DNA from 2 places in the Streptomyces sp. SGAir0957 genome. Region 1 is predicted to be linked to the other one. Evidence: riboswitches for the same ligand, from Rfam matches in the RefSeq annotation. Region 1 holds a riboswitch; the other holds the start of a gene.
The links. A riboswitch is a leader RNA that binds a small molecule or an ion and turns the genes downstream of it on or off. The one in region 1 is predicted to bind glycine.
Positions count from the first base shown of each region.

Region 2: it holds a riboswitch for glycine, as region 1 does, so the genes downstream of both, gcvT (glycine cleavage system aminomethyltransferase GcvT) here and gcvP (aminomethyl-transferring glycine dehydrogenase) in region 1, are expected to answer to the same signal.

Region 1 covers NZ_CP027293.1:7,004,669-7,008,068, reverse strand. The annotation lists gene gcvP (aminomethyl-transferring glycine dehydrogenase) at 1-1,359, opposite strand, end outside; glycine riboswitch at 1,544-1,638, opposite strand; gene C1N81_RS36595 (PRC-barrel domain-containing protein) at 1,818-2,192, shown strand; gene C1N81_RS36590 (DNA polymerase IV) at 2,407-3,400, opposite strand, start outside.
Region 2 covers NZ_CP027293.1:2,862,532-2,865,931, forward strand. The annotation lists gene C1N81_RS17700 (enhanced serine sensitivity protein SseB) at 1-671, opposite strand, end outside; gene C1N81_RS17705 (AAA family ATPase) at 705-1,322, opposite strand; glycine riboswitch at 1,437-1,560, shown strand; gene gcvT (glycine cleavage system aminomethyltransferase GcvT) at 1,733-2,857, shown strand; gene gcvH (glycine cleavage system protein GcvH) at 2,956-3,336, shown strand; gene glyA (serine hydroxymethyltransferase) at 3,342-3,400, shown strand, end outside.

The DNA.
Region 1 (3,400 bases):
CACGTCGCCCTCGACGCCGAACGCGCCCCAGACGATGTGCAGCTGGCTACGGGTGGTGGTCTCGTCGCAGGCCACGGAGACGAGATCGGCGTCGACCTGGCGCAGGTTGACCCCGCGCTCGCGCGCGGCCCGCACCACCTGAGCGGCCTGACCCGGCACCCGTACGGTCACGGTGTCGAAGTAGGTGCCGTGCACGACCTCGACGCCGCCCGCCGTCAGACCGGCGGCCAGGAGGGTGGCGTAGCGGTGGGTGCGCTGCGCGATGGAGCGCAGGCCGTCCGGGCCGTGGTAGACGGCGTACATGCCGGCCATGACGGCGAGCAGTACCTGTGCCGTACAGATGTTGCTCGTGGCCTTCTCGCGGCGGATGTGCTGCTCACGCGTCTGCAGGGCGAGGCGGTACGCCTTGTTGCCGTCGGCGTCCACGGAGACACCCACGAGCCGGCCCGGCAGGGACCGCGCGAACTTCTCCCGTACGGCCATGTAACCGGCGTGCGGGCCGCCGAAGCCCATCGGGACGCCGAACCGCTGGGTCGTGCCGACGGCGATGTCGGCGCCCAGCTCGCCGGGCGAGGTCAGCAGCGTGAGGGCGAGCAGGTCGGCGGCGACGGTGACGATGGCGCCGAGCTCGTGCGCCTGGTCGATGACGGGCTTGATGTCGCGCACGGCTCCGGAGGCGCCCGGGTACTGGACGAGCACGCCGACGACACCGCGCTCCGCGACCTCGGCGGGGATGCCGTCGCTGAGGTCGGCGACGACGATCTCGACGCCCGTCGGTTCGGCCCGGGTCTGTATCACGGCGGTGGTCTGCGGAAGCGCGTCGGCGTCCACCACGTAGACACCGTCCTTGACCTTGCCGATGCGCCGCGACAGGGCCATGGCCTCGGCGGCGGCCGTGCCCTCGTCGAGCAGCGAGGCGCCGGAGGTCGGCAGGCCGGTCAGCTCCGCGACCATCGTCTGGAAGTTGAGCAGCGCCTCCAGGCGGCCCTGCGAGATCTCCGGCTGGTACGGCGTGTAGGCCGTGTACCAGGACGGGTTCTCCATGACGTTGCGCAGGATGACGGGCGGGGTGAACGTGCCGTAGTAGCCGAGGCCGATCATCGAGCCGAGCACCTGGTTGCGGTCGGCGAGGGAGCGCAGCTCGGCGAGGACCTCGGCCTCGGTCCGGGCGGCGGGCAGCTCCAGCGCCTCGGCGCTCTTGATCACGTCCGGCACGGCGGCGGCGGTCAGCTCGTCGAGCGAGCCGTAGCCGACCTGCGCGAGCATCTTGGCCTGCGCGGCGTCATCCGGACCGATGTGGCGCTGCTCGAAGGGGATGCCCTGTTCGAGCGCGGAGAGCGGAGTGCGGTTGGCGGTCATTGCGGAGGCCTCCTGGTCACTACGACCTGCGAGGGGCACCACGGCGCGGGTGCCCGGACGGCCTCCCCCTCTGTCATCTCAACCTGAGAGCTTCACCGGCCCGCCCCGCACGATCACGGAGCACACCGGCTTTCACCGTCGGTGAGGGTGGGAGACGCGCCCCCGCCCTGCTTTCCAGAGTGACCTCGTCCGTGCGGTACGTGGGCCTGAGAGATTCCGGGGAGGATTTGCTCCTTCGGCGCCTCCGACCTCGGTCGGAGACTCTCCCGCACAGGGTCAGCAGCCGCTTGCCAGCGTACCAGCGGCAGTATGACCGCAGCCCCCGAGTGGCCGCCTTGCCCGATGTGCTCTTTCGTAGTGCTTACCACCGATTTCGTAGCGCTTACGGACCTGTTCGTCGTCGCCGCTCGAGCGAGTCTGTAGCGTTTCCCGACGAGTCGCGACCTGCTGGAGGGCCCGTGCAGACCGACATCGATCCGCGCACCTTGATCGGCCGCAAAGCGTTCGACCGGACCGGAGCCAAGATCGGCACGATCGACGAGGTCTACCTCGACGACGCCACCGGCATCCCGGAATGGGCCGCGATACGCACCGGTCTCTTCAGCCGCGACGCCTTCATCCCCCTGGCGCCCAGCCGACTCGTCGACGGCACCCTGCGTGTCCCCTTCGACCGCGCCCTGATCAAGGACTCCCCCGACTTCGGCGTGGGCCGCCACCTCTCCCCCCAGCAGGAACTGCAGCTCTACCACCACTACGGCCTGGACACGACGGTCCCGGCCCCGCCGGACACGGAGTTCGGCACCATCGCGGGCAAAGAGACCGAACGCCCCTAGCACCCTCAACGCCCCTGGCGCCCCCGGGGACAGCGGCCCGGCCCCTGCCGCCGACTCCCCCGGCGCACCCCTGGGCGGCTGGTCGGGCGGCCTCACCCCTGTACGCCCGGGCGCCGCCCCGCCTCCCCAGCGGCTCTCACCGCACCGCAGCCGCGCACCGGCCCGCCGGGCTTTGCTGCCTCTTTCAGCGAAGATCGGCCTGGGCCACTCCCGCTCAGTGCGCTCCCCGCACCTCGGCCCCCTCCGCCTCCTCCGCCCGCTCCACCAGCGGCAGCGGTTCCGTCGGCTCCAGTTGCGGGTCGTCGACCAGGAACGTCCTGACCCGGCCGGGGACCGCCTCGTACGGGGTCTCGAAGCGGACCGTGACCCGCCCGAGGCCGCTCCCCTGGACCCAGCCGGGGCCGTACTCCGCGTGCCGCACGTCGTGGCCCGCCATGTAGCGCCGCTCGGCCGACGCGGCCGGGGCCTCCACGGGCTCGGGCCGCTCCTCAGGCGCCTCCACCGCGTCCTGCGCGCCGCCCCGGACCTCCTCCTCGGCGGCAGCCGCCTGCGCGAACAGATCCTCCTGCGTGAAGTCGGCGAGGCCGCTCACCCCGACCCCGAGCAGGCGCACACCGCCCGTCGTGTCCACGGCCTCCAGGAGGCGCGCGGCAGCCTCCCGCACCACCCCGGGGTCGTCCGTGGGCCCCCGCAGCGTCTCGGAGCGCGTCAGCGTCGAGAAGTCGTAGCGGCGCACCTTCAGGACGACGGTCCGGCCCGAGCGCCCGGCCGCCCGCAGCCGCTCCACGCACCGGTCCGCGAGCCGCTGGACCTCGCCCCGCACCCTCACCCGCTCGTGGATGTCCACGTCGTAGGTGTCCTCGACCGACACCGATTTGGAGTCCCGCTCGGCGACCACGGGCCGCTCGTCATGGGCCAGCGCCATCGCGTACAGATGCGCCCCGTGCGACTTCCCGAGCAGCCGCACCAGCTCGTCCTCGCCCGCCTCGGCGATCTCCGCGACGGTGAGGATCCCGGCCCGGCGCAGATGGTCCCCGGTGGCGGGCCCGACGCCGGGCAGGATCCGTACGGACTTCGGGCCGAGCAGTGCCCGCTCGGTCCCGGGCCGTATCAGCACGAGCCCGTCCGGTTTGGCCTCCTCGGAGGCGATCTTCGCCAGCATCTTGGACGCGGCGAGCCCGACCGATCCGGTCAGTCCGGTGACCCGG
Region 2 (3,400 bases), 4.1 Mb from region 1:
GCGTCGAGCGGCAGGTCGCGGGCGGCGCCCTCCCACTGGGTGAGCTGGACGCCGATGAACAGCGAGGGTGCGGCGTCCTCGACGACGGCGAGGCAGCGGTGGGCGCTGAGCACGGTGCCGGCCGCGTCGAACTCCTCGCGCACGGCGGCCAGGAAGTCGACCGGATCGTCCTGCCAGTCCGGCTCGGAGAGCACGACGCGGCCGCCGGTGGAGGGGCCGTCGAGCGGGGTGCGGCCGCCGCGGGCCAGTTCGGCGACGGCGGGCGGCGGCAGCGGTATGCCGACGGCGCCGTCCGGGTTCAGGGCGATGCCGACCTGGGCGGGAAGCCCGCGCGCGAACTCGACGGCCGGGGCCACCGTGCAGCTCATCCGGCCGCCGGTGACCTGCATGAACTGCTCCTCCGAGCTGAAGACCGGCACATACGCCTGGCCTCCCAGTTCGAGGGTCGGCAGGTCGAGGTCGCGGCTCTCGGCCGAGCCGCCCTGCGGCAGGGGTATCCAGACCGGGCTGCGGCCGAGGACCTCGACGATGCGCGCGCCCGCCCCTTCGACGCCGAGCGCGGCGGCGAGGACCTCCTCCAGCTCGTTGGCCGGCCAGCTCCGCGTGGGCTGGGGGTGGGGGTGGGCCTCCTCGTGGAAGCGCGCGTCCTCGTGAAATGCCGGGTGTTCCATAGCCGCCGACGATAACGCCTGCCCCGGCGGGGGTTACTTGCGGAAGGTGATTCCGCCGAGGGCGTCCGTCGCGGCCCGGTCCAGGAGCACCGCCGACTCGATGCCGGTGGGCAGTTCGCCGCGCTCCGTCGACGTCACGAGGGCGCCGACGGCCCGGCGGTGGCGGGCGAAGGCGTACCGGGAGACGCCTCGGCCGCGCGCCAGCTGGCCTTCGAGGGCGAGGGTGGGCGGCACGTCGAGGAGGACCAGGTGGACGGCGGCGCCGCGGCGCCGGGCCGCTCTGATCACCCAGCGGCGCACCCACGCCTGGGTGCCGCAGTCGTGCACGACGACGCTGGCCCCCGAGCGCATCGCCCGCCGCAGGCCCAGATAGTGGGCGACGCGGACCAGCGGGCGGTACAGGACGTAGGGCACGGAGCGCGGCAGGCGGGCGGCCCAGCGCTCCCGGGTGTCCTGGGAGTCGACGCGGACGACCCTGACGGCCCGGCGCATCAGCGTGGACTTGCCGCTGCCCGGGAGACCGGAGAGCACGACAAGGTCACCCGCCGCGAACCGGATGCGCCGCGGTGTCCTGCCGCTCCGCCCGCGTAGGTCCCGGACCGTGCGCTGTCGCGGGATCCGCACCGTGATCGTCCTCCCCGTTCCGGTCACGCCGTGTCTGCCCGGCAAGTGTAAAGAGAAGGTAATGCCTGGCGCCGGGTTTCCCTGTTCCGCGGTCGTGCGATGATGTGCGCGCCAGACCCACACAACCGCATACCGGCCGCTTGAATCCGCGCGGGAGAGTTCCGGGACCACCAGGCCGTCAGGCCATCGGGAAGAACAGGTACCCGGACGCCGAAGGAGCAAGTTCCTCCCTTGAATCTCTCAGGCCCCGTACCGCGCGGGCGAGGCACATCTGAAAAGCGGGCCGCCCCCAGACGTACGGCGGCCCCACCCAAGGTGCAAGCCATGACCTCACGTACGCGGGGTCGCGGCGAACCTCTCAGGTTCCGATGACAGATGGGGAGGGCCTCCGCCACGGGGGACCCCTCGCCACCGCCGTCCACGCCCGGGAGCACGCCATGACCGATACCCCGCAGACGCCCCGCACGACCGCGCTCGACGCCCTGCACCGCTCGCTGGGCGCCACCATGACCGACTTCGCCGGCTGGGACATGCCGCTGCGCTACGGCAGCGAGCGCGACGAGCACAACGCCGTACGGACCAGGGCCGGGCTCTTCGACCTGTCCCACATGGGCGAGATCACCGTGACCGGGCCGCAGGCGGCCGAGCTGCTGGGCTACGCGCTCGTCGGCAACATCGCCACGGTCGGTGTCGGCCGCGCCCGCTACACCATGATCTGCCAGGCCGACGGCGGCATCCTCGACGACCTGATCGTCTACCGCCTCGCGGACACCGAGTACATGGTCGTCGCCAACGCGGGCAACGCGCAGATCGTCCTCGACGCCCTCAGCGAGCGCGCCGAGGGCTTCGACGCCGAGGTCCGCGACGACCGCGACGCCTACGCGCTGCTCGCCGTGCAGGGCCCGCACTCCCCCGCCATCGTGAAGTCCGTCACGGACGCCGACCTCGACGGGCTCAAGTACTACGCGGGCCTCCCCGGCACCGTCGCGGGCGTCCAGGCGCTCATCGCGCGCACCGGCTACACCGGCGAGGACGGCTTCGAGCTGTTCGTCGCCCCCGCCGACGCGGAGAAGCTGTGGCAGGCGCTGACCGCCGCGGGCGCCGAGCTCGGCCTGATCCCGTGCGGCCTCTCCTGCCGCGACACGCTGCGCCTGGAGGCGGGCATGCCGCTGTACGGGCACGAGCTGACCACGGAGCTGACGCCGTTCGACGCGGGGCTCGGCCGGGTCGTGAAGTTCGAGAAGGAGGGCGACTTCGTGGGACGCGAGGCGCTCTCCGCCGCCGCCGAGCGCGCCGAGACGGCGCCGCCCCGCAAGCTCGTCGGCCTGGTCGCCGAGGGCCGTCGCGTCCCGCGCGCGGGCATGTCGGTGGTGCGCGAGGGACAGGTGATCGGCGAGGTCACCTCCGGCGCCCCGTCCCCGACCCTGGGCAAGCCGATCGCCATGGCGTACGTGGACGCCGCGCACGCCGGGCCGGGCACGCCGGGCGTGGGCGTGGACATCCGTGGTACGCACGAGCCGTACGAGGTCGTGGCGCTGCCGTTCTACAAGCGCCAGAAGTAGTACTACAAGCGCCAGAAGCAACGAGCAGGGCTTCTTCACTCGCCGACCGCTCGCCCCACCGTCACCCGCACCCTCCCGCGTACAGGAGAATTCGTCTCATGAGCAACAACCCCCAGCAGCTGCGTTACAGCAAGGAGCACGAGTGGCTGTCGGCCGTCGAGGACGGCGTCGCCACGGTCGGCATCACGGAGCACGCGGCCAACGCGCTCGGTGACATCGTCTTCGTCCAGCTCCCCGAGGTCGGCGACACCATCACCGCGGGCGAGACCTGCGGCGAGCTGGAGTCCACCAAGTCGGTCTCCGACCTGTACTCCCCCGTGTCGGGTGAGGTCACCGAGGCCAACCCGGACGTCGTCGACGACCCGTCCCTGGTGAACTCGGCCCCCTTCGAGGGCGGCTGGCTGTTCAAGGTCCGCGTCTCCGAGGAGCCGAAGGACCTGCTCACCGCCGACGAATACACCGCGTTCTCCGGGAGCTGACCACGATGACCGACAAGTCCGTACTGAACGAGTCCCTGCACGCGCTCGACCCCGAGGTCGCGCA